Regions from separate parts of the Superficieibacter sp. BNK-5 genome, predicted to be linked through region 1. Evidence: predicted binding sites of a transcription regulator. Region 1 holds the regulator's gene; each other region holds the start of a gene.
The links. The regulator PurR, encoded in region 1, represses purine synthesis genes. The targets are predictions, from matches to a motif close to CANGCAAACGTTTGCNTG.
Positions count from the first base shown of each region.

Region 2: the regulator PurR is predicted to act here: its motif matches at 2,295-2,312, upstream of purL (phosphoribosylformylglycinamidine synthase).
Region 3: the regulator PurR is predicted to act here: its motif matches at 1,979-1,996, upstream of pyrD (quinone-dependent dihydroorotate dehydrogenase).

Region 1 covers NZ_CP179893.1:3,827,042-3,837,306, reverse strand. Annotated here, with positions in the region: gene mdtK (MdtK family multidrug efflux MATE transporter) at 1-322, opposite strand, end outside; gene ACMGGS_RS18335 (riboflavin synthase subunit alpha) at 554-1,192, shown strand; gene cfa (cyclopropane fatty acyl phospholipid synthase) at 1,228-2,376, opposite strand; gene punC (purine nucleoside transporter PunC) at 2,667-3,863, opposite strand; partial or broken gene punR (DNA-binding transcriptional activator PunR) at 3,975-4,901, shown strand; gene purR (HTH-type transcriptional repressor PurR) at 4,906-5,931, opposite strand; gene ACMGGS_RS18310 (YnhF family membrane protein) at 6,230-6,319, shown strand; gene ACMGGS_RS18305 (MFS transporter) at 6,484-7,650, shown strand; gene sodB (superoxide dismutase [Fe]) at 7,689-8,270, opposite strand; gene ACMGGS_RS18295 (C40 family peptidase) at 8,389-9,198, opposite strand; gene ACMGGS_RS18290 (Grx4 family monothiol glutaredoxin) at 9,542-9,889, shown strand; gene rnt (ribonuclease T) at 9,938-10,265, opposite strand, start outside.
Region 2 covers NZ_CP179893.1:4,845,639-4,855,903, forward strand. Annotated here, with positions in the region: gene purL (phosphoribosylformylglycinamidine synthase) at 1-2,220, opposite strand, end outside; gene mltF (membrane-bound lytic murein transglycosylase MltF) at 2,477-4,015, shown strand; gene tadA (tRNA adenosine(34) deaminase TadA) at 4,018-4,548, opposite strand; gene yfhb (phosphatidylglycerophosphatase C) at 4,581-5,216, opposite strand; gene murQ (N-acetylmuramic acid 6-phosphate etherase) at 5,348-6,244, opposite strand; gene ACMGGS_RS23100 (MurR/RpiR family transcriptional regulator) at 6,353-7,201, shown strand; gene ACMGGS_RS23105 (YfhL family 4Fe-4S dicluster ferredoxin) at 7,258-7,518, shown strand; gene acpS (holo-ACP synthase) at 7,515-7,895, opposite strand; gene pdxJ (pyridoxine 5'-phosphate synthase) at 7,895-8,626, opposite strand; gene recO (DNA repair protein RecO) at 8,670-9,377, opposite strand; gene era (GTPase Era) at 9,390-10,265, opposite strand, start outside.
Region 3 covers NZ_CP179893.1:3,206,991-3,217,255, forward strand. Annotated here, with positions in the region: gene ACMGGS_RS15315 (N-acetylglucosamine-6-phosphate deacetylase) at 1-663, shown strand, start outside; gene ACMGGS_RS15320 (ROK family protein) at 715-1,863, shown strand; gene pyrD (quinone-dependent dihydroorotate dehydrogenase) at 2,092-3,102, shown strand; gene ACMGGS_RS15330 (cell division protein ZapC) at 3,263-3,802, shown strand; gene ACMGGS_RS15335 (YcbX family protein) at 3,799-4,905, opposite strand; gene rlmKL (bifunctional 23S rRNA (guanine(2069)-N(7))-methyltransferase RlmK/23S rRNA (guanine(2445)-N(2))-methyltransferase RlmL) at 5,005-7,113, shown strand; gene ACMGGS_RS15345 (ABC transporter ATP-binding protein) at 7,126-9,039, shown strand; gene pqiA (membrane integrity-associated transporter subunit PqiA) at 9,054-10,265, shown strand, end outside.

The sequences.
Region 1 (10,265 bases):
TCCACAACACCACCATCACCAGCACAGAGACAAAGCCCGCCAGCCAGAAACCCTGACGCACCTGGTGCGCGATGCGATCGCGTCGTCCGGAGCCGTTTAGCTGTGAGATAACGGGAGTGAGGGCCAGCAGCAGGCCATGACCAAACAGAATTGCCGGCAGCCAGATGGAGGTGCCGATAGCCACGGCGGCCATGTCGGTGGCACTGTAGCCTCCCGCCATTACCGTATCGACGAAACCCATCGCCGTTTGCGCCACCTGCGCAATAATCACCGGAATTGCCAGCGCCAGAAGCTGACGCGCTTCATTGAGATACTTCTGCACGTGAACACCTTTAGTATTGTTGTTATTTGAGAGACTAAAAAAGCCGCCATAAAAGGCAGCAAGAAAGAATTAACAAGAGGTTATGCTGCTATTGTAACGAGGATTACCCATTAAGCCAGTGAAAAAGTGGATAGCGCACAGACTGGACTGGCAAGCCTTTTTTCCACCTGTTATTGTGCCTGACAGAATGGCGGGGAACAGACCGCCTTGATGGCATACAGGAGTTTAAGCATGTTTACTGGTATCGTGCAGGGCACTGCAAAAATTGTGTCCATTGATGAGAAACCCAATTTCCGTACTCACGTCGTGGCATTACCCGACGATATGCTTGACGGGCTGGAAACCGGGGCTTCGGTGGCGCATAACGGATGCTGCCTGACAGTGACAGAAATCAACGGTAATCATATTAGCTTTGATTTAATGAAAGAAACGCTGCGTATTACTAACCTCGGTGATTTACAGCCAGGTGATGTAGTCAACGTTGAACGTGCGGCAAAATTCAGCGATGAAATTGGCGGGCATTTGATGTCGGGCCATATCATGACCACGGCTGAAGTATCGAAAATCCTTACCTCAGAAAATAACCGCCAGATCTGGTTTAAATTGCAGGACCCGACGCTGATGAAATATATCCTCTATAAAGGATTTATCGGTATCGATGGCATTAGCCTGACGGTGGGAGAGGTGACCGCGACCCGTTTCTGTGTGCATCTGATCCCGGAAACGCTCCAGCGCACCACGCTCGGCCAGAAAAAACTGGGGCAGCGAATTAATATTGAAATCGATCCGCAAACTCAGGCAGTAGTGGATACGGTTGAACGGGTACTGGCGGCGCGGGAAGCGGCGCTATTACAGAAAGTGGCTGACTGATGCTAAAAACCCCGGCAAGCCGGGGTTTTTACAGGTTAGCGGGCGACGCGTAAACCATTTTCTACGCCGCGCGAGAAAACCACCTGCCAGAGCTGAATATCCCGTGCACGAAACGCACCGGCGCAGGCATTCAGATAATAACTGAACATACGCTTAAAGCGTTCAGAGTAATTATCGGCAATTTCTGGCCATGAGGCTTCAAAACGTTCGTACCAGGCCATCAGCGTTTTGTCATAATCTGCGCCAAAATTGTGCCAGTCTTCCATGATAAAATGGGGTTCGCTGGCAATCGCAATATGTCGCACTGACGGCAGACAGCCGTTGGGGAAAATATATTTGTTAATCCACGGGTCGACGTTATTGTCGGTTTTTTTGGCCCCAATGGTGTGCAACAGAAACAGCCCGTCCGGCTTCAGATTACGATCCACGACGTCAAAATAGGTTTTGTAGTTTTTAGGACCCACATGTTCAAACATGCCGACGGAGACGATACGGTCAAACTGGTCCCGCAGGTCGCGATAATCCTGAAGCAGGATTGTCACGTCAAGTCCCGCGCAGCGGGCCTGAGCGAGTTTCTGCTGCTCGGCAGAAATGGTCACGCCGGTCACGCTCACGTTGTAGTGTTTTGCCATCCATGAAGCCAGACCACCCCAGCCGCAGCCGATATCCAGCACGCGCATGCCTGGCTCAAGCTGAAGTTTTTCGCAAATAAGCTGTAGCTTCGCCTGCTGGGCGTCGGCCAGATTATCAGCCTCTTTCCAGTAGCCGCAGGAATACTGCATATAAGGGTCAAGCATGCGGGTAAACAGATCGTTACCCAGATCGTAGTGCTCTTTGCCGACAATCCAGGCGCGCTTTTTACTTTGTAAGTTAATCAGGCGGGTGGCGGCAACACGAAACACATCTTTCAAATGGTGCGGTAACTGGTTATCCAGTCCGGCGCGCAGAACTTTAGTAAAAAATATATCCAGCCGGTCACATTCCCACCAGCCATCCATATAACTTTCGCCTAAACCGAGCGAACCTTCCTGAAGCACGCGTTTAAAGAAATGCGGATTTTTAACCCGTAAATCACAGGGAGCGGTACCGTTAATAGCAATACCTGCGCGGCTTAATAACTCATTGGTAATACGATACCAGTCGTCGTTCGGTATGCTAACGTCTTCTATACACGATGAACTCATAGCTTCTCCATCACGCGTATGTGATCAGAACCTTAAAACAGCGTAGATGCTATTTTGGTTTGTGAGAAATCTTACGGGAAATCCGTAAGCCTGCTATCCGACGTAGAAACAGAGGAAGGGAGAGGACCCTTGCCGAAATGCCGTCCATGGGAGAAACGGGTGAATTCCATCACCCGCTAAATAATACGCTTTTTATCATAATAATATGGCAACAAAACGAGTATAGGACGCTAAACTCGCTGATTCAACACAAAAATGTTAGCACCCTAACTAAATGGCTGTTTGTGAGGCTACGCCCGACAGGTTTCTGCCGCCATTTTTTGCTGAGCAGCACGGCTCGCCACCAGTTGCATCCAGTAACCTGCAGCCGCCAGTAGCACTGTGAACAACATCACGCTGGTGGTGGTGAGAAGCGGTGTTTCCACCAGCCAGGAGACCAGCAGGCTTGCCAGAAAGCACAACCCAAGCTGGAGGGTGTTCTGTAACGCGGCAGCCCGACCAGTCGCCTGTGGGAAAGGACGCAGAGCTTGCGCCACCACAATCGGGTAAATCGCGCCGTTCGCCATGGCCATTACACAAAAAGGGATCAACAGCGCCGTTAGCGAGTTGCCGTCAAACAGGCCAGTGAGCCAGGTTGCCACCACGCTGAAGGCATATAGCCCCAGTAGCCAGGGGAGCAACTGCTGTCCCTGCCATTTTTGCAGCGCCGCGCGACAGCCGTAACCACCAGCCAGAAATGCGATGGTCTGCGGGACATAGCTCAGGCCAATCGCTGCCGGACCATAGCCCATTTCACTGAGGATAAAAGGCGAGCCGGTGAGCCAGGCAAAGAAACTGGCCGAACAGGCGGCATAAATTAGCACATTGCCGAAATATAACCGTGAGCGCAGCAGGGTGGTAAATGTCAATTTCTCTCCGCGATCCGGTTTTTTATGCATGACGGATTTCAGACGCAGCGCCGGCAGCATCAGAAGCAGGGTGATGGCAAATAAGGTGGTGAAAATAGCCTGCCAGTCAAAATGGGTCAGGATCCAGCTGCCAAGCAACGGTGCCAGGGCGGGGGAGAGACCGACCAGCGGCATAATGGTGGCGAAAATCCGGTTTACGCGCTGGGCCGGATAATAGTCAGTCACCATCGCCTGCCAGGTCACGGCGGCAGCACAAACGCCCGTCGCCTGAACAAAACGCAATACCAGCAGCATCGTGGCACTTTGCACCCACAGCATCCCCAGGCAGCCAACGGCAAAAATGGTCAGCCCGATGAGCAAAATGGGACGCCGTCCGAAGCGATCCGACAGCGGTCCCCAGATGAGCTGGGCCAGAGCGAAGCCGGCCAGAAATAAACTCAGGCTGGCGCTGACCGCAGCGGCCGGGGAGTGAAGATCGTGCTGAATTGCCGCAAACGCGGGCAAATACATATCAGTGGCCAGAAATCCCAGCACGCTTAGTCCGGCGAGCCAGACCAGAAAACCTTTTCCAGGCTGCATATACATTCTCTTTTTAGAAGCAGGTGACAGGCGCAAGAGTGTAGGCAGTGCATTCAGCGTTGTGAAACGCTAATATTTGCGTAGTGACGTCAAAAAATTTGCAGGCAGAAAATGTGGTCAGAATATTCCCTCGAAGTGATTGATGCGGTTGCCCGCAACGGCAGCTTTAGCGCAGCGGCGCAGGAGTTGCATCGTGTCCCGTCAGCAATCAGTTACACCGTGCGTCAGATGGAAGAGTGGCTGGGTGTGCCGCTGTTTGAGCGGCGGCATCGCGATGTGGAGTTAACCCCTGCGGGCAGCTGGTTTTTGAAAGAAGGACGCACTGTTATCAAAAAAATGCTGATCACCCGTCAGCAGTGCCAGCAAATCGCGAATGGCTGGCGCAGCCAGCTTCCCATTGCCGTTGATAACATCGTCAGGCCCGAGCGTACCCGGCAAATGATTGTCGATTTCTACCGCCATTTTCCTGATGTCGAGCTGATTGTTTTTCAGGAAGTGTTTAACGGCGTGTGGGATGCGCTGGCCGATGGGCGGGTTGAACTGGCTATCGGCGCAACCCAGGCCATCCCGGTCGGGGGGCGCTACGCGTTCCGGGATATGGGGATGCTGAGCTGGAATTGCGTTGTCGCCTGCGATCATCCCCTGGCCAAACAGCCGGGGCCGTTAAGCGACGATGAATTACGCAACTGGCCTTCCCTGGTTCGTGAAGATACCTCGCGCTCGTTGCCAAAACGCACGACCTGGCTGCTGGACAATCAAAAGCGGGTCGTGGTGCCAGACTGGGAGTCATCAGCGACCTGCATCTCGGCGGGTCTGTGTGCGGCGATGGTGCCTTCACATTTTGCCCGGCCATGGACCGATTCAGGCGACTGGACAGCGCTGGTCCTTGAGAACCCGTTTCCTGATGCGGCCTGCTGCTTAACCTGGCAGCAGAGCGATATCTCGCCTGCGTTAGGATGGCTGCTGGAGTATTTGGGGGATAGCGAAACGCTGAATAAAGAGTGGCTGCGGGACCCGGAAGAAACGGCTCCCGCAGGTTAACTTAACGGCGGTAGTCGACGAACGGACCGTCGGCTACCGAGCGGCGTTCAATCAGGCGAGGGTGAACCTCAATGGATTTTGATTCAACGCGCTTATTCACAATGCGATCCAGCAGGGTATTAAACGCGGCTTCGCCGAGGGAATCTTTCGGCTGGTGAATGGTCGTCAGCGCCGGCGTAAAGAAACGCGCGTTGCGCACGTTATCGTAGCCAATCACTGAAATATCCTGCGGCACGCGCAGGCCCATCTCGTCGGCGGCACATAATGCCCCCATCGCCATGATATCGCCCCCGCAGAAGACGGCGGTCGGGCGAGGGGACTGATTAAGGATCTGTTGCATCGCCTGATAGCCGGATTCCGGTTCGAAATCACCCTGCACGATCCACTGCTCGGGGATCTTCACCTGGATTTCGTCCATCGCTTTCATAAACCCGGCCAGACGTCCGGCACCGGTATTACGCTCCAGCGGGCCTGGAATAATACCGATATCACGATGGCCGCGTTCGATCAGATAACGCCCGGCCATATAGCCACCTTTAAAGGCATTATCAATCACCGAGTCGGTAAAGTCCGCTTTTGATTCGCCCCAGTCCATCACCACCATCGGAATGTGACGATACTCTTCGAGCATGCTTAATAGCGATTCGGGATATTCAGAGCACATGACCAGCAGGCCATCGACGCGTTTTTGCGCCATCATCGACAAATAGGCGCGCTGTTTTTCAATATCGTTCCATGCGTTGCCGAGGATCAGGGTATAGCCTTTCTTGAAGCAGCTTTTTTCAACCGCTTCAATAATTTCGGCAAAATAGGCCGCTTCGCTGCTGGTCGCCAGCAGGCCAATCGACTTGGTATGATTAACCTTCAGGCTGCGCGCAACCGCGCTGGGAGAATAGTGAAGTTCCTTTATTGCCGCCCACACTGCATTACGCGTATCTTCAGCAACAAAACGGGTTTTGTTGATAACGTGTGACACAGTTGTAGTGGAAACGTTTGCGCGTTTCGCGACATCTTTAATTGTTGCCATTACATCTTACTCCGGACCCTGGCCTGAACGCCTGCAAATGGGAGGGTAAACGTTTGCCTTCACACACCCCTGGCGCAATTTTGTGAGCATTGCTTTAGGTCGGGAAAACGACACAGAACGTCAGGTGGGGGTCAATGGCTGGTACGCTTATAATTAAGCGTGGAATTTTGGCCGATCCTGATGAAAAGGGAAAGAGAAAAAATGTATATCAATCTAAATCCTGCAAGATTTTCGTCCTTAAGTGTGTAAAAATGAACAGGCTCACTTTTCGCAGGGTCATAACAAGGAGTAAAAATTGATGAGTGCCGATCTTAAGTTTTCTCTGGTAACGACCATTATTGTGCTGGGTTTGATCGTCGCCAGCGCGTTGGTTGCCGTATTACATTGAGTTATCCGGGGGAGAGCCTTCTCCCTCAGCCCCTTCTCCGATTTTGCACTTATCAGCAAAACGCTTTTGCATTTTGCCTCACTTTTGTTTTTTTGTGATTAATGTCATGCTTTTGGCTTCTTTGCGTCGTGTCATGGTGATGGCGGCCAAAACGGAGTCTGTTCATGAAAGTTAATTTTCCCCTGCTGGCGCTGGCTATCGGTGCGTTTGGTATCGGCACCACTGAGTTTTCTCCGATGGGGTTATTGCCCACGATTGCCAGAGGGGTGGATGTTTCTATTCCAACCGCCGGTATGCTCATCAGCGCCTATGCGATTGGCGTGATGGTTGGTGCGCCGATCATGACGTTACTGTTATCCCACCGCGCCCGGCGTAACGCGTTGATTTTTCTGATGGCGATTTTTACCCTCGGCAATGTGCTCTCAGCGATTGCGCCTGATTACACCACCCTGATGCTTTCCCGTATTGTTACCAGCCTTAACCACGGTGCGTTCTTTGGTCTGGGGTCAGTGGTTGCCGCAAGCGTGGTGCCAAAACATAAACAGGCCAGCGCCGTCGCGACCATGTTTATGGGACTCACCATTGCTAACATCGGCGGCGTTCCGGCGGCGACCTGGCTGGGTGAAGCGATTGGCTGGCGAATGTCCTTTTTTGTAACTGCGGGTCTGGGGGTTATCGCCATGTTGAGCCTGTGGTTCTCGCTGCCGAAGGGCAGTGCAGGAGAGCGACCCAACGTGCGGCAGGAACTGACGGTGCTGCTGCGCCCGCAGGTTCTTAGCGCGCTGCTGACGACCGTGCTGGGGGCCGGGGCGATGTTTACCCTCTACACCTATATCGCTCCGGTTCTGTATAGCCTGTCTGCCGCGACGCCGCTTTTTGTCACCGCGATGCTGGTACTGGTGGGGATTGGGGTCTCCATCGGCAATTATCTTGGCGGGAAGTTTGCCGATCGGTCAGTGAATGCCACGTTGAAAGGTTTTCTGCTGCTGTTGATTGCGATCATGCTGGCGATCCCGCTGCTGGCACGCAATGAGTTTGGCACGGCGTTCAGTATGCTGGTATGGGGTGCCGCGACATTTGCTGTGGTTCCCCCGCTGCAAATGCGCGTCATGCGCGTGGCCAGCGAAGCGCCGGGCTTATCCTCGTCGGTGAATATCGGGGCGTTTAATCTCGGCAATGCTTTAGGGGCGATGGCCGGTGGAGCGGTGATCTCCGGCGGGCTGGGGTATAGTTTTGTTCCGGTAATGGGGGCAATTATTGCGGGTCTGGCACTGCTGGTGGTGTTCTTTTCCGCCCGCCAGCCCGCGCGTGAAGCCTGCGCCAGCCGTTAAGCGATAGCGCAGAAGGCAAACGCCTTCTGCGCATTGACTCAGGCTGCCAGATTTTGTGCCACAAAAGGCCAGTTAACCAGCGCCCAGAAATGCTCCAGATAACCCGGACGGGCATTGCGGTAGTCAATATAGTAGGCGTGTTCCCAGACATCCACGGTCAGCAACGGTGTGTCACTGGTAGTCAGCGGCGTGCCGGCGTTAGACGTAGACGCAATCGCCAGACTGCCGTCCGCTTTTTTGACCAGCCACGTCCAGCCTGAACCAAAGTTCTTAATTGCCGCATCGGTAAACTGCTTTTTAAATGCCTCTACGCTGCCAAAGGACTGGCTGAGCGCATTTGCCAGCTCACCCGCAGGTTCGCCACCAGCCGCAGGGGCCAGGCAGTTCCAGTAAAATGTATGATTCCACACCTGCGCCGCATTATTAAACATGCCGCCTTCAGCGCCGCGAACGATCTCTTCCAGGGATTTATTTTCCCAGTCCGTGTCTTTGATAAGCGCATTGAGGTTGGTGACGTAGGTCTGATGATGTTTGCCGTGATGATAAGCGAGGGTTTCCGCGGAAATATGCGGTTCCAGCGCGTCTTGTGCATATGGTAATGCAGGTAATTCGAACGACATTGCGATACTCCTTTTTTATTTTGATAACTTAATATCCACATATTAAGCGTGGGTATATTAACAAAATAATGGAGTCGTAACAAAGGCTTATCCTGCTGAGCGAGCAGCAGGATAACGATTAACGGATGGTTTTGGGCGTCATCACCCGGCGCGCACCAACGTAGTGGCGTACCCAGTAATCTTCACTCAACGACGAGATTTGGATGTCCTGGCCACTACGCGGAGACTGAATAAATTTACCGTTGCCAACGTAAACGCCGACGTGATCGGCGGTGCCGCGTCCCTGAGTGCGGAAGAAGACCAGATCGCCACTTTCGAGGCTGCTGCGCTCAATCGGCGCGGCATCACGCAGATGATACATTTCGTTAGCCGTGCGCGGGATGGGGATTTTGACCAGATCTTTATAGGCGTAATAAACCAGACCGCTGCAATCAAACCCGGTACGGGGTGACGAGCCGCCCCAGTGATAGGGTTTGCCAATCTGATTCATTAATTTGGACATGGCCGTTTTCTGCGCTTTCTGCATACGGACTTTGTGAACTTCACTCAACGCCAGCGGTTTGGCTGAGGCATTGAGACATTTATTCTTATAACCTTTACGCACCGTACATTTTTTATCTGCCAGTTTTACGGCAGCCGTTTTGGTGGATTTGGTTTTATCACGTCTGGATTTACTGGAGGTGAGGGCCGTTTTGGTTTTCGTTTTGCTGGCACTTTTACTGGGTTTTGTAGCTGTTTTATTAACGGTCTTGCTGGTTTTTTTACTGGTCGTCTTACTTTTCGTCTTTTTTTCTGAGACTTTTGCCAAATGCGTTTTCTGTATGGCAGACGCTCTCGTCTGCTCAGAAGCCTGAGCAAGTGGTGAAAAAGCAAGCGATGTAAACAGTAAAGCACAGAGCGTGATCGAGACTTTATTTATCCGCGCCACTGAGCACTCCCCTGGTTCGGGCAGGCATGAAGATATGCCTGCGCATGATGATGACAAAAAGCCAGTCGATTCTAATGCATAAAAAGCCTGAAAGTTAATAGTCTTTTTGCATCTAAAATACTGATTCGTTACCGAGCGCAAAAAAAATCACACGTTGGCGGGCAAACTGCGCACAGTTTGTGCGATTAATTTGTGTCATCAATAATAAAACGGTATTGATAAAGCATCTTTTGGCTTCAGACGATAGAATAATAGCGAGTGAATAAAATGTTATTTTCGGTCCGGAGCCTGAAACGCTACAATGACAGACTACTGCCGTAAAAGAAGTTAAGGAAGCATGACAATGAGTACGACAATTGAAAAAATTCAGCGTCAGATCGCTGAAAACCCGATTCTGCTGTACATGAAAGGTTCACCGAAATTACCGAGCTGTGGTTTCTCTGCTCAGGCCGTGCAGGCGCTCTCCGCCTGTGGCGAGCGTTTTGCCTATGTTGATATCCTGCAAAACCCGGATATCCGCGCAGAACTGCCGCAGTACGCGAACTGGCCGACCTTCCCGCAGCTGTGGGTGGACGGTGAACTGGTTGGCGGCTGCGACATCATTATTGATATGTATCAGCGCGGCGAACTGCAGTCACTGATCAAAGAGACTGCTGCCAAACAGGCGACTGACGGCACCGACGCTCAGTAAGCTATCGGCAAAAATAAAAAAGCGACTCCTGAGTCGCTTTTTTTATCACTATTGTTCACTCGCGACGGGTAGCGGCCAGCCGCCAAGACGTTTCCAGCGATTAACGATTTCGCAAAACAGCAGCGCGGTTTGTTCCGTGTCATAAAGGGCGGAATGTGCCTGCGTACTGTCAAAATCAAGCCCGGCGGTAGCGCAGGCTTTGGACAGGACCGTTTGCCCCAGTGCCAGCCCGCTTAACGAGGCGGTATCGAAGGTGACGAAAGGGTGGAACGGGTTACGCTTCAGCGATGCGCGCTCGGCAGCGGCCATCATGAAGCTATGGTCGAAGGTCGCATTGTGCGCCACCATAATTGCCCGGTTACAGCCCTGATCTTTA
Region 2 (10,265 bases), 1.0 Mb from region 1:
CCAGTTGGCAGAGAGCTTAATGCGCTTGATGTCGCCGATTTGGGTGGCGGCAATATTGGTCAGCGCTTCGCCGACCGCCAGACGCGCAGAGGCGGCGAAATCCAGCAGCGCCACCGGCGCACGTTCGCCCAGCGACATGGCTTCACCATAATAACTGTCGAGGCTGGCGGTGGTGACCGCGCAGTTAGCGACCGGTATCTGCCATGGACCGACCATTTGATCGCGCGCCACCATGCCGGTCACAGTACGGTCTCCAATCGTCACCAGGAAGGTTTTCTCTGCCACCGTCGGCAGATGCAGGACACGATTCACCGCCTCCGCGACGGTAATGTTCTGGCGATCAAAAGCATCACCCGCCGCTTTACGCGTCTGTACATCGCGGGTCATTTTCGGCGTTTTACCCAGCAGTACATCCAGTGGCAGATCGACAGGCTGATTATCGAAGTGACGGTCATTCATCGTCAGATGCAGCTCTTCAGTCGCTTCACCGATCACTGCATACGGCGCACGTTCGCGCTGGCACAGTTCGTCAAACAGTGAAAGCTGGTCAGCCGCCACCGCCAGCACATAGCGCTCCTGCGATTCGTTGCACCAGATTTCCAGCGGACTCATGCCGGGTTCATCGCTGAGCACATCGCGCAGTTCGAATTTACCGCCGCGCCCGCCGTCACTGACCAGTTCAGGCATGGCGTTAGACAAGCCGCCCGCGCCCACATCGTGAATAAAGAGGATCGGGTTGGCGTCGCCCAGTTGCCAGCAGCGGTCGATCACTTCCTGACAGCGGCGCTCCATTTCCGGGTTATCACGCTGCACTGAAGCAAAATCAAGATCCGCATCAGACTGCCCGGAGGCCATAGATGACGCCGCCCCGCCGCCCAGACCGATATTCATCGCCGGACCGCCGAGGACGATGAGCTTCGCTCCGACCACGATCTCGCCTTTCTGCACGTGATCGGCACGGATATTGCCGATCCCACCGGCCAGCATGATCGGCTTATGGTAACCGCGCAGTTCTTCACCGTTGTGGCTATTGACCTTCTCTTCGTAAGTACGGAAGTAGCCGTTCAGCGCCGGACGGCCAAATTCGTTGTTAAACGCCGCGCCGCCCAGCGGGCCATCGGTCATGATATCCAGCGCAGTGACAATACGTTCCGGCTTGCCGAAATCTTCTTCCCACGGCTGTTCAAAGCCGGGAATACGCAGGTTAGAAACGGAGAAGCCCACCAGCCCGGCTTTAGGTTTCGCACCGCGCCCGGTCGCCCCTTCGTCACGGATTTCACCGCCTGAACCGGTTGCCGCGCCGGGCCACGGAGAGATCGCCGTGGGGTGGTTATGGGTTTCGACCTTCATCAGGATATGCGCATCTTCCTGGTGGAAGTCATAGCGCCCGGTTTTATGGTCGGCAAAGTAGCGGCCCACCGCCGAACCTTCCATAACCGCGGCATTGTCTTTATACGCCGACAGCACGAAGTCCGGGGTTTTCTCAAAAGTGTTTTTGATCATCTTAAACAGCGATTTCGGCTGCTGTTCACCGTCGATGACCCAGTCGGCGTTAAAAATCTTGTGGCGGCAGTGCTCGGAGTTAGCCTGCGCAAACATATACAGTTCGATATCGTTGGGATTGCGGCCCAGTTTAGTGAAGGCAGCGTGCAGATAATCAATCTCATCATCCGCCAGCGCCAGCCCAAGGCGCAGGTTAGCGTCGGCCAGTGCCTGACGCCCTTCCCCCAGCACATCGACGCTGGTCACCGGTGTCGGCTGGTGATGCGCAAACAGCTGTTCCGCTTCTTCCTGCGAGGTAAACACGGTCTCCATCATGCGATCGTGGAGTTCTGCGGCAACCGTCTGCCACTGTTCAGCCGTCAGCGTTGACGCTTCGACATAATATGCCACGCCGCGTTCAAGGCGATTAATCTGCTGTAAACCGCAGTTGTGAGCGATGTCGGTGGCTTTAGAAGACCAGGGAGAGATGGTGCCCGGACGTGGCGTCACCAGCAGCAGTTTTCCTGAAGGGGTATGACTATTGAGATGCGGGCCGTAGGTCAGCAAACGCTCAAGTTGGGCGTGCTCTTCCGCCGTCAGCGGTGCGTTAAGATCGGCAAAATGGACGTACTCAGCGTAAAGGGTGCTTACCGGCAGGTTGAACGCCTGAAAGCGTGCCAGCAGTTTATTCATTCGGAATGCCGACAGTGCAGGCGAACCACGCAGAATTTCCATCATAATCTCTCGTCTTCTCAGTTTTCAGTGTGCGCAAGGGGGGAAAACGGGCGTCATTATAAAGAATAGTGAGCCATGACGAAACCGTTTGCGTCGAAATTAAATGCCTTTCCATTTTTAACATTCAGTGTGGCACATGGCCTGAAAAAGTTGCCAGACGGCGTAATGTTAAGCAAAATGCCGCTCTTTCTGAAACATCCGCTCACATTATACGGGCCGTGAAACCTCAGGGCCAGGCACAGCGAAGAGAATTAACTATTTGAAAAAATTAAAGATTAATTACCCGCTGTTGGGCATTGCTGCGCTGCTACTGTTCGTGGCCCTGTCAGCCGCATTTGTCTGGCATCACTGGCCGGAAAACCGTATTGCAGCGATAAAGGCGCGCGGCGAACTGCGTATCAGTACCGTCACTTCGCCGATGACCTACATCAACATTAACGGCAAAGTCGAAGGTTTTGATTACGAGCTGGCGCAGCAGTTTGCCGACGAGCTTGGCGTGCGCCTGAAAGTGACGGTCAGGCCAACCATCGGTCAACTGTTTGATGACCTTGATAACGGTAAGGCCGATATTCTGGCCGCCGGTCTGGTATGGAATAGCGAGCGGGCAAAACATTATCAGCCCGGTCCACCCTACTCCTCTGTTTCACAGCAGCTGGTTTACCGGGTGGGAAACACTCGTCCACGTTCGCTGGCGGCCATTGATGCCAGCCAGCTCACCATCGCCCCGGGTCATGCGGTCATCAACGATCTGCGTGAAATGAAGGCAAAGAAGTTTCCGGATCTTAACTGGACGGTCGACGATAAACGTAGCAGCCAGGTTCTGATGGAAGATGTGGTGGCGGGGCGGATTGACTATACCATTGCCGATTCCGGAGCCATCAGCCTCTTCCAGCGCGTCCATCCGGAACTGGCGGTGGCGCTGGACGTGACCGATGAACAGCCTGTCACCTGGTTTAGCGTGCAGGATGACGATAAAACGCTGTCCGAGGCGATGCGTGTTTTCTTTGGTAAGACGAGCACAGAGGGAGTTATTGCGCGTCTGGAAGAGAAGTATCTCGGTCACGGCCAGGATTTTGACTATGTCGATACCCGCTCATTCCTGCGGGCGATTGACAGCACCCTGCCGGATTTCCAGCCGTTGTTTGAGAAGTATGCTGACAGTATTGACTGGCGTTTACTGGCCGCCATCTCTTATCAGGAGTCGCACTGGGACCCGCTGGCGACGTCGCCGACCGGGGTACGCGGTATGATGATGCTGACCCGCAATACGGCGCAAAGCCTGGGCTTAAGCGATCGCACCGACGCCGAGCAAAGTATCAGCGGCGGGATGCGCTATCTGCGGGAGCTGATCGGCAAGGTGCCGGAGACCGTACCGGAAAACGAACGGATCTGGTTTGCGCTAGCGGCATACAATATGGGCTACGCGCATATGCTGGATGTCAGGGCATTAACCGCAAAACAAAACGGCAATCCCGATAGCTGGGCAGAGGTCAAACAGCGTTTACCGCTGCTGGCTCAGAAACCCATTTATAGCAATCTGACCTACGGTTATGCGCGGGGACATGAAGCCTATGCGTTTGTGGAAAACATCCGTAAGTATCAAATCAGTCTGGTGGGCTATTTGCTGGAGAAAGACCGGTTAACGGAAAAAGCGCTCCAGCTTTCGCAGGCTTATCCGGTGGTGCCTGCCGATACGCTGGTACAGGAAGCGCCGCCTGTTGTGCCGTTCTTATCAATGCTTAACAAGAACGCTACGTCTGCGAAAGCAACGATTCTCACTGAAGGTGCACGGCGCTAGTTCTACCCTTTTTCTGCCTGCTTGAGGGCTTTCTTGACCTGCCGGCGATGACGGAAAAAATCGCTGAGCAGCGCGGCGCATTCTTCCCCCAGTACGCCCTCGGTAAATTCAACCCGGTGATTCATGCCGGGATGATGCAGCACATCCATTAACGATCCGGCGGCCCCGGTTTTGGCGTCACGTGCGCCAAACACCAGGTGCCCGATACGGCTATGGACCATCGCCCCGGCGCACATTACGCACGGCTCCAGAGTGACATACAGCGTGGTATCGACCAGGCGATAGTTTTGTAGCACCAGTCCGCCCTGACGCAGGGCCATAATTTCCGCATGCGCGGTCGGATCGTGACGCCCTATCGGCCGGTTCCAGCCCTCGCCTATGACCTGATTATCATGCACCAGTACCGCACCGACCGGCACTTCGCCCTCGTCCCAGGCCCGTTGAGCCAGCGTCAGCGCGTAACGCATCCAGTGTTCATGATTCAGTTTGTGGTCGGACAAAGCGGACACTCCAGAGATAAAAGCGGGGCGCATTATACACAGCCGTTATCTTTTAAACACCCTTCTCATTCGAGTTGCTGAAGCTTACCGAGCGGCGTGACGCGCCAGCGGTGCTGGCAGAAATAGAGCAAGGGGTTATCCTGTTTGCTGTCGCTGTAGCCACTGTACAGGCGCAGCGGCGTACCGATGCGACGCTCCAGTTGCGCGACCTTTTCATGGCCCAGGCAACGCATGGTCAGCACCCAGCCTCCATTACGCCGGGTGATCTGACTGGCGATAAGATTGACTCTCGGCAGCCAGGGCGTATCAATGTAGACCTGCTCAACCAGCGGCTGTGGCGATCCGGTGATTAACCAGACGTCGGCATCGGTACTGGTCAGATAGTCGGTTAATCGGTTATGTACGACGGGAAAGGCTGTGACGTGCTGGCGAAACCAGGCGACAAACTGGCTTTCCAGCCGTTTTAAGTGCGCTTCGCTATGGCCGAAGGTGCAGCCCCACAATAATAAGCTCATCGGCCAGCGCGCGGCGCGGCCTTTAACCAGCAGTGCGATGCCGATGAGCGGAAGTAAAGGCAGGACAAGCAGCGCATTTAAGGGTTGATGGCGCAGAAGATAGCGCAAGAAACTGCCGAACATATCCTGCTGATGCAGCGTTCCATCAAGATCAAAAAATACGACACGACGCTCGTTAGTTGCCAAACCTTACTCCTCAGGATCTTAAGCTGCGGTCGCCTGGCCACAATACGCCAGGCGGTAAATACTTTAATTAGCCTAACAGATAGATCCTGATTTTTCCGGTCCTGAGCGTCACAAGTTCCAGCTGTCAACCGTTAACGGGCTTCCAGCGCGGCGCGCAAAAAGCCGCGATGTTCCTCAAGCCGGGCGCGCGCACTCGCGGCATCCAGCCCGGTCAGCACCATCAGGATCGCGGGTTTCACCTCATGATCGGTCTGTTGTAACATCTGTTCCGCCTGCGTGCGCTCAATGCCGGTCGCTTCCATCAGCATCCGGCAGGCGCGGTCGACCAGCTTGATGTTAGAGGCTTTCATATCCACCATCAGGTTCTGATACACCTTGCCAAACTTCACCATCGCACCGGTCGAGATCATATTCAGCACCATTTTCTGTGCCGTACCGGATTTCAGGCGCGTAGAACCCGTCAGCGCTTCCGGGCCAACCACCGGAGAAATCGCGATGGCGGCTTCGCTGGCAATCGGCGAGGCGGGATTGCAGGAGATGGCGACGGTCGTGCAGCCGGTGGCTTTTGCATAGCGCAGCCCGCCAATCACGTATGGCGTGCGCCCGGAAGCAGCAATGCCAACCACCAGATCCTCCGCGGTCAGATTAAGCGCTTTCAGATCCTCTTCGCCGAGTTGCAGGCTATCTTCCGCGCCCTCCACCGCTTTCAGCAGCGCGCCGGGGCCGCCGGCAATCAGTCCCACCACCAGACCGTGCGGCACGCCAAATGTCGGAGGACATTCGGACGCATCCAGTACGCCCAGTCGACCGCTGGTGCCCGCGCCCATATAGATGACACGCCCTCCCGCCTGTAGCGCCATCGCTGCCGCATCGACGGCTTTTGCCACCTCATCCAGCACGGCAGCCACCGCTGGCGCGACCAGTGCATCTTCCTGATTTAGTAAGCTAACCATTTCACGCGTCGATACCCCGTCCAGCGCCATCGTTCGCGTGTTTCGGGTTTCAGAAATCAGCGAGCCAAGATTCATTTTGTCCCTCCAGAATATTTAATTCATAATAATCTGACTATATTGGAATATAATATTCAGACAGGCGAGCTTTTTTTCGTCAGAAACCTGTTATTCGCTGGAGAAGTTATGAACTGTTTGAGCCGTATTCGTCAGCGTTATCCGGCGCTTGCCCAGAGCGATAAAAAGCTGGCGGATTTTTTACTTTCTCACCCCAATGAGGCCCGGCATTTCAGCTCGCAGCAGCTTGCTCATGAAGCGGGCGTCAGCCAGTCCAGCGTAGTGAAATTTGCTCAGAAATTAGGCTTTAAAGGTTTTCCGGCCCTCAAGCTGGCGATTAGCGAAGCGCTGGCCAGCCATTCCCTTCCTCCTTCAATGCCAGTGCATAACCATATTCGCGGAGACGATCCCCTGCGCCTGGTGGGTGAAAAACTGATTGCCGAGAAACTCGCGGCGATGCACGCCTCGCTGGATATCAACAGCGAAGACAAGCTTCTGGAGAGCGTGCAGATACTGCGCGGCGCAAGGCGGATAATCCTGACCGGCATCGGTGCCTCCGGTCTGGTGGCGCGAAATTTTGGCTGGAAGCTGATGAAAATTGGCCTGAATGCGCTTATTGAACTGGATATGCACGCCCTGCTGGCGGTGGTGCAGGCGATGTCCTCCGACGATGTGCTGCTGGCGATTTCCTATACCGGCGAACGACGTGAAATTTGTCTGGCCGCTGAGGAAGCGCATCGGGTTGGCGCGAAGGTGTTTGCCATTACCGGATTTACGCTTAATACGCTCCAGCAACGCGCATCTCACACGCTTTATACTATTGCGGAAGAACAGGCCACCCGCAGCGCCGCCATCTCGTCCACCAGCGCGCAGATGCTGCTCACCGATCTGCTGTTTATGGCGCTGGTACAGCAGGATCTGGAGCACGCGCCGGATCGTATCCGCCAGAGCGAGGCGCTGGTGAAAAAACTGGTCTGAACAAAAGATCGGCGTATAATGCCCGCCCTGTTTGTGTTGCTTCTGAGAATTTCCTGATGGCGCTGTTAATTACCAAAAAATGCATTAATTGCGATATGTGCGAACCCGAATGTCCTAACGAGGCCATTTCAATGGGTGACAGCATCTATGTGATTAACAGCCAGCGCTGCACAGAATGCGTGGGACATTATGAGACGCCGACCTGCCAGAAAGTGTGCCCGATCCCCAATACCATTCTGAAAGATCCGGCACACATCGAAAACGAAGAACAGCTGTGGGACAAGTTTGTGCTGATGCACCATGCGGATAAAATCTAGCGCTCGATGATCACCGTGGCGCAGGCGTAATGACGTTCATCCGCCAGCGTGACATGCGTTGAGGTGACGCCCATCGTTTCTGCCAGACGCAGCGCCTCACCCCAGAATCGCAGGCGCGGTTTCCCCAGCTCGTCGTTGTACACTTCAAACTGATTAAACGCCAGACCGTTACGAATGCCGGTGCCGAAGGCTTTCGCTGCCGCTTCTTTGACCGCGAAACGCTTAGCCAGAAAACGCACCGGTTGCTGGTGCGCTTCCCAGATGGCCCATTCGTTATCGCTGAGCACCCGTCGCGCCAGGCGATCGCCGCTGCGGGAGATCACCGCCTCAATGCGGGCAATCTCCACGATATCGGTGCCTAAGCCGAGAATCGCCATTAACGACGCGCGTCCTGCATCAGGCGCTTCATTTCCACTACCGCCTCTTTCAGCCCGCTCATCACTGCCCGGCCAATAATCGCGTGCCCGATATTCAGTTCATGCATTTCCGGCAGTGCGGCGATGGCCTGCACATTGTGATAGGTCAGCCCGTGACCGGCATTGACCTTCAGGCCCAGACTGGCGGCATAGGTCGCCGCACGAGCGATACGCGCCAGCTCGCGGGCGCGATCTGCCTCGTTTTCCGCATCGGCATAGCAGCCAGTATGAATTTCAATGTAAGGCGCGCCGACGTCCGCCGCGGCCTTAATCTGCTCGTTGTCGGCATCGATAAACAGGGAAACCTGAATACCCGCGGCAGCAAGACGCTGGCAGGCATCGCGCATTTTGTCGCGTTGCCCGGCTACGTCCAGCCCGCCTTCAGTGGTCACTTCCTGGCGTTTTTCCGGCACCAGGCAGCAGAAATGGGGTTTCGTGTCACAGGCGATGGTCAGCATTTCTTCGGTGACGGCCATTTCCAGATTCATGCGGGTGTCGAGCGTCTGACGCAGGATCTTAACGTCGCGATCGGTGATGTGACGGCGATCTTCACGCAGGTGAACGGTAATGCCGTCCGCCCCCGCCTGCTCGGCAATAAACGCCGCCTGTACCGGATCCGGATACGCCGTACCGCGCGCGTTACGTAGCGTGGCGATATGATCAATGTTGACGCCTAACAGTAAATCAGCCATGACAATCCTCAATAGTCTTCCAGGTCAGAAATTTTGCGAGCCGCTAGCGCTTCGGTACAAACTGGCGAAACAGCTCCCGGCTCTTTAACGGTTTACCACCAAGATACGGCTTGAGCGCTATGCGGGTAAAGCGTTTCGCGGCGCGCAGGGTATCAGCATCAGGAAATTCCCGGCTGGCCAGCGCCCTGAGATGGTGTCCGGTAAAGGTATTGTTATCAATGACCACGCTGGCAATAAAGCCTTTTTCTTCACGGTAGCGATAGGTCATGGTTTCTTCAACTGGCTCACCGCTTCCGGCGCAGTGCAGAAAATCGAGGCCGTAGCCAAGGTGGCCGAGCAGTGCCAGCTCAAATCGCCGTAGCGCAGGTTCAGGGGAATCGGTCGCACCCGCCAGCGCCTGAAGGCAGTGCAGGTAGTCAAAGAAGAGTTCAGAGAAGCGCGTCTCTTGTTCCAGCACGCGGGCGAGCAGTTCGTTAACGTACAGGCCGCTGTAGAGGGTGATACCGCTTAAGGGGAGCGCCAGAGAGACGGCTTCGGCGCTACGCAGGGTTTTGACTTCACCGCGTCCGCCAAAGCGCACCAGCAGCGGCGTAAAAGGCTGGAGAGCGCCTTTGAGGTTAGAACGTTTGGCTCGCGCGCCTTTGGCGACAAGGCGCACGCGTCCCGACTCTTCCGTGAAGACGTCCAGCATCAGGCTGGTTTCGCTCCACGGCCGACTATGCAGAACGAATGCGCGCTGCCAGCCTTCCATCAGGTTTAGCTCTTAAAGATCGTCAACGTAGCCGAGGCTGCGCAAAGCGCGTTCGTCATCGGCCCAGCCGGATTTCACTTTCACCCACAGCTCAAGATGCACTTTGGCTTCGAACATCTCTTCCATGTCTTTACGCGCTTCGATTCCGATGGTTTTGATTTTGGCCCCTTTGTTGCCAATGACCATCTTCTTCTGCCCTTCGCGCTCAACGAGGATCAGGCCGTTGATGTCGTAGCCGCCACGCTCGTTGGTGATGAAACGCTCAATCTCCACCGTCACCGAGTAAGGCAGTTCGGCACCGAGGAAACGCATCAGTTTTTCACGGATGATTTCAGAGGCCATAAAGCGCTGCGAGCGGTCGGTGATGTAATCTTCCGGGAAATGGTGGATCGCTTCCGGCAGGTGCTTGCGCACGATCCCGGCAACGGTATCGACGTTCATCCCGGTCTCTGCGGACATCGGTACGATGTCGAGGAAGTTCATCTGGCTGGCGAGGAACTGCAAATGCGGCAGTAGATCGGCCTTTTCCTGCACGTTATCGACTTTATTCACCGCGAGGATCACCGGCGCTTTACCGTCACGCAGCTTGTTAAGCACCATTTCGTCGTCCGGCGTCCAGCGCGTGCCTTCGACCACGAAAATCACCAGCTCAACGTCGCCAATAGAGCTGCTGGCCGCTTTGTTCATCAGGCGGTTGATAGCGCGTTTTTCTTCCATGTGCAGGCCGGGGGTATCGACGTAAATCGCCTGATACGGGCCTTCAGTATGGATACCGACAATGCGGTGACGGGTCGTTTGTGCCTTGCGGGAGGTGATCGAAATCTTCTGCCCCAGCAGGTTGTTCAACAGGGTCGACTTGCCAACGTTAGGACGCCCTACGATGGCAAC
Region 3 (10,265 bases), 620 kb from region 1:
CTTTCCCCGGAATGGCCGCAGGCCGCGGCGTTTATTCGCAACTATCAGCACAGCGGCGTCCGGTTTTCCATCGGCCATACCGCCGCCTCCCCGGCGCAAATTGATGAGGCGGTTGAGGCCGGAGCGAGTATGTCTACGCACCTTGGCAACGGTGCGCATTTACAACTTCCGCGTCATCCGAATTATATCTGGCAACAACTGGCAGACGACCGACTGGCCTGCACTGTCATTGCCGATGGCGAACATCTGCCAGTGTCGGTATTGAAAGTATTTATGCGCGCTAAGGGAGAGCACATCATGCTGGTCAGCGATGTGACGCATTTTGCCGGGCTTGCGCCGGGAGAATATCAGGCCAATATTGGCGGACATGTCATTCTTCATCCTCACGGACGGCTGGCAATGCGTGATAACCCGCAGTTACTGGCCGGCTCGGCCCGTAGTCTGCTGGAGGGGGTTAATTACCTGTTGACCTCATCGCTTACTGATTTACAAACGGCGATTGAGATGGCTTCTTTGCGCCCGGCACGGCAGCTTAGCTTACCGCAGCAGGCAGGGCTTACCGTGGGCGCCCCAGCCGACTTGATTACGCTTTTCGAGCGTTCCGACGGTGGCGTGACGCTGACGGGATGCTGGAAAAAAGGGCAGAAAGTATGGGGTGACTAACTCAGCGCGACTGATAGACTGGAAACATCACCGTACTAACTGAGTCCAGTCATGAAAGAAACAGGGAAAGGGACGGCTATCCTGCGCATAAACAATGAAAAGCGAGTGATAGCCGCCCTGCGTCATCAGCAATTGACCTCCAGGCAGGATCTTTCCCGCCAGCTCAAACTGAGCAAAAATACCGTCTCGCTGATCGTTGACGATTTTATTGCTGCTGGCATCGTTGAAGAGCGTGAACCGTTCTCCTCCTCCGTGGCAGGAAGGCGCAAAATCGGTATTGCGCTACGTCCGGAGCGGCGGTTAAGTGCGGGGATCATGGTTGAGCGGCAGGGCGTTCATCTGCGGGTATGTGATGCCTTTTCTCAGGTGCTGGAAGAACGGACCTGGCAAACGGAGACCGCCGATCCGACGCGTTTGCTTGCTGAACTCGGCAAACACTGCCAGCAACTGACTCGCGATTATCCGGCGCTGATTGGCATTGCGCTTGGCTTCCCGGGGATCATCGATCCGCAGCGCGGATGGATGCACCACTCCTCCCATCTTGGCTGGCAGGATGCCGATCTCTTCTCATCGTTGCAGCCGCAGGTTTCGGTGCCGTTATTGATTATGAATAACGTCAAGGCGGCGGCGTTGCTGTCCGTACAGCAGTTAAAATGCGATCCGACCAACAGTAATTTTTATTTGCGTATCGGCGAAGGGGTCGGCGGAGCGTTGGTCAAAGAAGGGGAAATTTATACCGGCAGTAGCTGGACCGCCGGGGAAGTGGGGCATCTGGTTATCGATCCGCGTGGGGGCCGTTGCTCCTGTGGCCGTAAAGGGTGCCTGGAAACGCTGATAAGTCAGCCAGCTATCCAGCAGCAACTGGCACAAAAAGCGCCCGGTCTTTGTTGGGAAAATCGTGCCAGCGCCCCTGATATTGTGAACACGATTATGGCGACCGCTGGCATGTATCTGGGACATGCGCTGGGTCAAATCATGCTGCTACTGAATCCTGGTGATATTGTGATTGATGGCCCCTGGAACTGCCATGAAGGGTTTGTTACCGCCGTGCGTCATAGCGCTAAGCAAAGCGCGCTGGATTTTACCGTGCAACGAACCCGCCTGCATTTTATTGAACAGCGGGTCGATCCGGCCAGGGGACTGGCGCTGGCGGTGCTGGAACAGCATGAGCGCGTTGATCCTCTTTCACCTGGCGCATGACCACTCCTCATAAACCCTACATCAATTCCCCCAGCGAGAATGCGGCAAAAGGGGGCCATTCCCGTAAATGATTCATCCGGCGAAAATCTCGCACAAAGAGGTGCTCGCACCGCGATAAGAAAACGTTTGCGTATAAACGGTCCTTTTTTGCCGCAGGTCAATTCCCTTTCTCCTGAATATCACCCATAATACGCCCCCGGTTTGCACACCGGGAATCCAGGAGAGTTCATGTACTACCCCTTCGTTCGTAAAGCCCTGTTCCAGCTCGATCCAGAGCGCGCTCATGAATTTACTTTTCAGCAATTACGCCGCCTTTCAGGAACACCACTGGAAGTGCTGGTGCGCCAGAGGGTGCCGCAAAAGCCAGTCACCTGTATGGGGCTGACGTTCAAAAATCCCCTCGGCCTGGCCGCCGGACTGGATAAGAATGGCGAATGCATCGATGCCCTGGGCGCAATGGGTTTCGGTTCGGTTGAAATCGGCACGGTCACGCCGCTGCCTCAGCCAGGCAATGATAAACCGCGGATCTTCCGGCTGGTGGAGGCCGAAGGTCTGATCAACCGCATGGGCTTCAATAATCTTGGCGTTGATAATCTGGTTGAGAACGTTAAAAAAGCGCATTTTGATGGCGTACTTGGGATTAATATTGGCAAAAATAAAGATACGCCAGTAGAACATGGTAAAGATGACTATCTGATTTGTATGGAAAAAGTCTATGCCTATGCCGGTTATATCGCGATTAATATTTCCTCGCCAAATACCCCCGGTCTGCGCACGCTGCAATACGGTGAGGCACTGGATGATTTATTAAGCGCGATAAAAAATAAGCAAAATGAACTTCAGGCGCGGCATCACAAATATGTTCCGATCGCAGTAAAGATCGCCCCGGATCTTTCTTCAGAGGAACTGATTCAGGTCGCCGATAGTTTATTACGCCATAATATCGATGGCGTTATTGCGACCAATACGACATTAGATCGATCTCTGATTCAGGGGATGAAGAATTGCGATGAAAGCGGTGGTTTGAGCGGCCGTCCATTACAGTTAAAAAGCACTGAAATTATCCGTATGCTGTCTGCGGAATTAAAAGGTCAATTGCCCATTATTGGCGTCGGCGGCATTGACTCGGTGATGGCTGCTCGCGAGAAGATGGCGGCAGGGGCTTCGCTGGTGCAAATCTACTCCGGATTTATTTTTAAAGGTCCACCGTTGATTAAAGACATCATTTCTCACATCTAATCCTGAATTTTGTGACCTGCCAGGGCTTTATTTTCAGCCCTGGTTGTTTTATATTCCCCTCTTGTTGCTTATTTATACGTTCTGGTCTTTATTATTAAAGCAACAAACGAAGCGGCAAAGGACGATGCCGAAATCAAAATCTGAAGGGGACAGGAACATAATGCGTATTAAACCCGACGATAACTGGCGCTGGTATTTCGACGATGAGCACGATCGAATGATGCTCGATTTAGCGAACGGCATGATTTTTCGCTCTCGCTTTGCCCGACGAATGCTAACGCCGGATGCCTTTGAATCCTCTGGCTTTTGTGTTGACGATGCCGCACTTTATTTCTCGTTTGATGAGAAATGCCGCGACCTCGATCTTAAAAAAGAACATCGTGCCGAACTGGTGCTTAATGCGCTGGTCGCCATTCGTTTTCTGAAACCACAAATGCCGAAAAGCTGGCACTTCACCTCGCATTCCTCCCACTGGATGCCCATGATGGGCGATGCCGCCTGTGTATGGCTTAGCGACTCACTAGAGCAGATTAATTTGCTGGTGGTTGAACCTGGCGATAATGCTACGCTCTGTCTGGTGGCTCAGCCCGGCGTAATGATTGCCGGGCGTACGATGCAGTTAGGGGATGCGATAAAAGTGATGAATGACCGACTCCGTCAGGTCGACTGTGTCAGTCACTATCTGGAGCATGCCGTTTAATTTTGCAGGCGTAGTGATGTTTTCGGCACGCAGCTACAGCACAGGATGGTTCCGTCCTGAGCGATAGCCCCTTTCCTTAATTCGCTCACCTCTCCCTCAACCAGACGAATGCGGCAGCTGCCACAGAGTCCGGCACGACAAGAGTAGGGCACGCGGATCCCCTGTTGTTCCAGTTGCTCAAGTAAGATCTGCTGATTATTACCGCTGAACGTTTGCCCCTGCCAGTCGATATCGACCGCCGCGTTCTCCTGCTGCGCAACGGCAATATTTTCAACGACCTCACCCGCGCCATACGGTCTGGCCGGGCCGGTAGCCAGAACGGTGATCTCATCGCCCACCCGAACGACGCCGCTATTACGGGCAATCAGATTTTGGCCAAAGTCGACATCGCCGTTGTCGGCAGTACGGAACGTTTGCAGGGTGGCCAGCGGTTCACCGGCGGGATGTTTCTGGCCTCGTTCGGGGCTGACGGTGGTTAATACGCAACGGCTACAGGGTTTAACGATGTCAAAAATCACCTCGCCGATGCGGATTGTTTTCCACGTATCTTCTTCCCACGGTTGCGCGCCCGCCACCACCAGATTAGGGCGAAACTGTTCCATCTTCACCCCGGCAGAGCAGCGGTTTTGCACCTCGCGCAGCGAGGCTTCACTGGTCAGCAGAAACGGAAAGCCATCGGCGAAGGACAGCGGCACCGCATCGAAGCGCTTAACGCGTCGCGTCGGCTCGGGTCCCACCCAGCGCAACTGGACCTCGCGGGCGAAAAAGCCTGAAAGCCAGCGGTTAATTTCCCCGGGGGCCACGAGTGCGGTAAAATGATTTCCCCATACCTCAGTGGGTTCGCCGTGGACGGCAAAATCGCTAAAACGCACCAGCGCGCTGCTGCCATCAGGTGCGGTAAGATGAAGTCCGTTATGCAGAGGCGCAGGCGTAAAGCGAACCATCTGTGGAAACTGACGGGCAGTAATGAACGTACCATCAGGTTCAGTGATCATAAAGATTCGGTCAAATGCCAGGCCGCTGATATCCGCAAGGGCATGCGACAGGCCAATGCCGCGCATGGATTTTACCGGATGAATGAAAAGTCTGGATAACGTGGCCACAACCTGCCCCTTATGCATGAAAATAAGCCCTCAACTTTATGACATAGCGTTGAGATTGGCTATAATGCGCAACAATTTTATTAGAGTAAAAGTGACGATATGAATTCTCTGTTTGCCAGTACGGCCCGTGGGCTGGAAGAGCTGTTAAAAACTGAACTGGAAGGGCTTGGTGCGGTGAATTGCCAGGTGGTCCAGGGTGGTGTCCACTTTGAAGGGGACGCGCGGCTCTTATATCAAAGCCTGATGTGGAGTCGTCTGGCGTCGCGCATCATGATGCCGCTCGGAGAATGCAGCGTTTACAGCGATCTCGACCTTTATCTTGGCGTACAGGCAATCCCGTGGACCGAGATGTTCAACCCTGAGGCGACCTTTGCGGTTCATTTCAGCGGTCTCAATGACAGCATTCGCAATAGCCAGTACGGGGCATTAAAAGTTAAAGATGCCATCGTCGATGCCTTTATGCGTAAAAACCTGCCGCGTCCGAACGTTGACCGTGAGTCTCCGGATCTGCGCATTAACGTCTGGCTGAATAAAGAAACGGCGCACATTTCCCTCGATCTCAGCGGTGACGGTCTGCACCTGCGCGGCTATCGCGATCGCACCGGCATGGCCCCCATCAAAGAAACGCTTGCCGCTGCCATCATAATGCGCTCCGGCTGGCAGCCGGGTACGCCGCTGCTGGATCCGATGTGCGGTTCGGGGACCTTACTGATTGAAGCCGCCATGCTGGCGACGGACCGTGCGCCGGGCCTGCATCGTGGACACTGGGGTTTTGGCGGCTGGGCGCAACACGATGAGGCGTTGTGGAAAGATGTTAAAGCCGAGGCGCAGACGCGCGCCCGTCAGGGACTGGCAGAGTATGGCTCACGTTTTTATGGCTCTGACGTTGACAGTAGAGTCGTTGAACTCGCGCGCGGCAATGCCCGCCGCGCCGGCGTTGGCGAACTGATTACCTTTGAAGCAAAAGATGTGGCGCAACTGACCAATCCGCTGCCGAAAGGACCTTACGGCACCGTGGTCAGTAACCCGCCTTACGGCGAGCGTCTGGAGAGTGAACCTGCGCTGATCGCGCTGCACAGCTTGCTGGGTCAGATCATGAAAAACCAGTTTGGCGGCTGGAATTTGTCGATGTTCAGCGCCTCGCCGGATCTGCTTAATTGCCTTCAGCTGCGCGCCGATCGCCAGTTCAAAGCCAAAAACGGCCCGCTGGACTGCGTGCAGAAAAACTATCACCTCGCCGAAACTACCGCTGAGAGTAAACCGGCCACGGTGGCGGAAGACTACGCTAACCGCTTGCGTAAAAATCTGAAGAAACTGGAAAAATGGGCGCGTCAGGAGGGGATTGAATGCTATCGCCTGTACGATGCCGACCTGCCGGAATATAACGTGGCGGTCGATCGCTACGGCGACTGGATCGTCATTCAGGAATACGCGCCGCCGAAAACCATCGACGAGCATAAAGCGCGTCAGCGCCTGTTTGATATTATCGCGGCAACGATCGCTGTCCTTAATATGGCACCGAATAAGCTGATCCTGAAAACCCGCGAACGGCAGAAAGGCAAAAATCAGTATCAAAAACTGAGCGAGAAGGGTGACTTCCTTGAAGTGAGCGAATACAACGCGAAGTTGTGGGTAAATCTGACCGACTATCTGGATACCGGTCTGTTCCTCGATCACCGCATTGCCCGCCGGATGTTGGGGCAGATGAGCAAAGGGAAAGATTTCCTCAACCTCTTCTCCTATACCGGCAGCGCCAGCGTTCACGCCGGGCTGGGCGGCGCACGCTCAACCACCACCGTCGATATGTCACGTACCTATCTGGAGTGGGCCGAACGTAACCTGCGCCTGAATGGTCTGACCGGGCGTCAGCATCGCCTGATGCAGGCTGATGTTCTGGGCTGGCTGGCCGACACCGATGAACAATTCGATCTGATCTTTATCGATCCGCCGACGTTCTCTAACTCTAAACGGATGGAAGAAACCTTTGACGTGCAGCGCGATCACCTGCGTCTGATGCGCGATCTCAAGCGCCTGCTGCGCAAAGGCGGCACCATCATGTTCTCTAACAACAAACGCGGTTTTCGCATGGATAACGACGGGCTGGCTGAGCTGGGACTGAAAGCACAAGAAATCACCCAAAAAACGCTGTCACAAGACTTTGCCCGCAATCGTCAGATCCACAACTGCTGGCTGATTACCGCCGCCTGAAAGGAAAAGTAAATGTCATTAATCAGTATGCACGGTGCCTGGCTGTCGTTTAGCGACTCGCCGCTGCTGGATAACGCAGAACTGCATATCGAAGATAACGAGCGTGTTTGTCTGGTTGGCCGTAACGGCGCAGGCAAATCCACCCTCATGAAAATCCTCAATCGTGAACAGGGGCTGGATGACGGTCGCATCATCTATGAGCAGGATCTGGTCGTGGCGCGTCTGCAACAGGATCCACCGCGCAACGTGCAGGGCAGCGTCTATGATTTCGTTGCGGAAGGGATTGCAGAACAAGCGGTGTATCTCAAGCGTTACCACGATATCTCGCATCTGGTCATGACCGATCCGAGTGATAAAAATTTGCACGAGCTGGCGAAAGTGCAGGAGCAGCTGGATCATCACGGTCTGTGGCAGCTTGAAAACCGCATTAATGAAGTGCTCGCGCAATTAGGTCTGGAGCCGGATACCGAGCTGGCGGCGCTCTCCGGCGGCTGGCTGCGTAAAGCGGCGCTGGGGCGGGCGCTGGTCAGCGCACCGCGCGTTCTGCTGCTCGACGAGCCGACTAACCACCTGGATATTGAAACTATCGACTGGCTGGAAGGGTTTTTAAAATCCTTCAACGGCACGATTATCTTTATCTCGCACGACCGTTCCTTTATTCGCAATATGGCGACGCGCATTGTCGATCTCGACCGCGGCAAGCTGGTGACTTATCCGGGCAATTACGATCAGTACCTGCTGGAAAAAGAAGAGGCGCTGCGCGTTGAAGAGCTACAGAATGCGGAGTTTGATCGCAAACTGGCGCTGGAAGAGGTGTGGATCCGTCAGGGCATCAAAGCGCGTCGTACCCGTAATGAAGGGCGTGTGCGCGCACTGAAAGCGATGCGTAACGAGCGCAGTGAACGCCGTGAAGTGATGGGTAGCGCGAAGATGCAGGTCGAAGAGGCCACCCGCTCCGGCAAAATTGTCTTTGAAATTGAGCATGCTAATTATCAGGTTGACGGCAAAGTGCTGGTAAACGATTTCTCGGCCCAGGTACAGCGCAGCGACAAAATCGCCCTGATTGGGCCTAACGGCTGCGGCAAAACCACGCTGTTAAAACTGATGCTCGGCCAACTGAAGGCGGACAGCGGACGGATCCATGTCGGTACTAAGCTTGAAGTGGCGTACTTTGACCAGCACCGGGCGGAACTCGATCCGGATAAAACGGTGATGGATAATCTCGCCGAAGGCAAACAGGAAGTGATGGTCAACGGTAAGCCGCGTCACGTGCTCGGCTACCTGCAGGACTTTCTGTTCCATCCAAAACGGGCGATGACGCCGGTAAGGGCACTCTCCGGTGGGGAACGTAACCGCCTGCTGCTGGCACGGTTATTCCTCAAACCCAGCAACTTATTGATCCTCGATGAACCGACCAACGACCTCGATGTCGAAACGCTGGAACTGCTGGAAGAGTTGATCGACGGTTATCAGGGCACGGTTTTGCTGGTGAGCCACGATCGTCAGTTTGTTGATAATACCGTGACGGAGTGCTGGATCTTCGAAGGTAACGGTAAGATTGGCTGCTACGTTGGCGGCTATCACGACGCGCGCGGTCAACAATCTCAGTCGCAGGCGCTGGCAAAAAAACCGGTTGCCAGTAGCAAAGCGCCGGAGACAGTGGCAACAAAAGCGGAAAATGTTAAGCGCGGTGGTGCAAAGTTAAGCTATAACCTACAACGTGAACTGGAACAGCTGCCGCAGAAGCTGGAGAGTCTGGAGGCGAATCTGGAGTCGCTTCAGGCTCAGGTCGCTGACGCTACGTTCTTTAACCAGCCACACGATCATACGCAAAAAGTGCTGGCGGAGATGGCCGCCGCTGAGCAGGCACTGGAAGAGGCGTTTGAGCGCTGGGAATACCTGGAAGCGCTTAAAAACGGCGCATAACCCGAGGAACGAGTATGTGTGATAGCCATCATGCTGCGCGGCATATTTTATGCCCGCAGTGTGATTTGCTGGTGGCTTTACCGCCGCTGGAACACGGTCATAAGGCCACGTGTCCACGTTGCGAAACGACGTTGACGACAGAATGGTTTGCGCCAAGGCAGCGCCCGACCGCCTACGCGCTGGTGGCGCTGTTCATGCTTCTGCTGTCAAACCTGTTCCCGTTCGTCAATATGAACGTGGCAGGTGTTAAAAGCGAAGTGACGCTGCTGGAGATCCCGCGCGTCATGTTCTCTGAAGATTATGCCAGCCTCGGAACGTTTTTTATCGTCTTCGTTCAACTGGTCCCCGCGTTTTGTCTGATCACCATTTTACTGCTGGTAAATCGCCTTGAGATGCCGGAGCCTTTAAAGCGACTGCTGGCACGGGTGCTCTTTCAGCTTAAAAGCTGGGGGATGGCGGAGATTTTCCTCGCGGGCGTGCTGGTGAGCTTCGTTAAGCTGATGGCCTATGGCGATATTGGCATTGGCAGCAGTTTTATTCCGTGGTGCCTGTTTTGCATCGTCCAACTGCGCGCGTTTCAATGTGTGGATCGTCGCTGGCTGTGGGATGACATCGAACCTATGCCTGCTATTTCGCAGCCTCTGACGCCGGGCGTCACGGGGATCCGTCAGGGACTGCGTTCGTGCACCTGCTGTACAGCAATCCTGCCCACCGGGCAAAAAACCTGTCCGCGTTGTCACACGGATGGACATGTGCGGCGTAAAAACAGTCTGCAATGGACAATGGCACTGCTGGTGACCTCCATCCTGCTCTATCTTCCGGCCAATATTCTGCCGATTATGATCACCGATCTGCTGGGCGATAAAATGCCGTCCACTATCCTGGCTGGTGTCGTCCTGCTGTGGAGTGAAGGTTCTTATCCGGTCGCGGGGGTCATTTTCATCGCCAGTATTATGGTGCCGACGCTGAAGATGATCGCCATCGCCTGGCTGTGTTGGGACGCAAAGGGGCATGGTCAGCGCGATCGGGAGAGAATGCACCTGATTTATGAAGTGGTGGAGTTCGTTGGCCGCTGGTCGATGATTGATGTATTTGTGATCGCAGTCCTCTCGGCGCTAGTGCGCATGGGCGGATTAATGAATATTTATCCTGCTATGGGCGCGCTCATGTTTGCGCTGGTGGTGATAATGACCATGTTCTCGGCAATGATCTTCGATCCCCGTTTG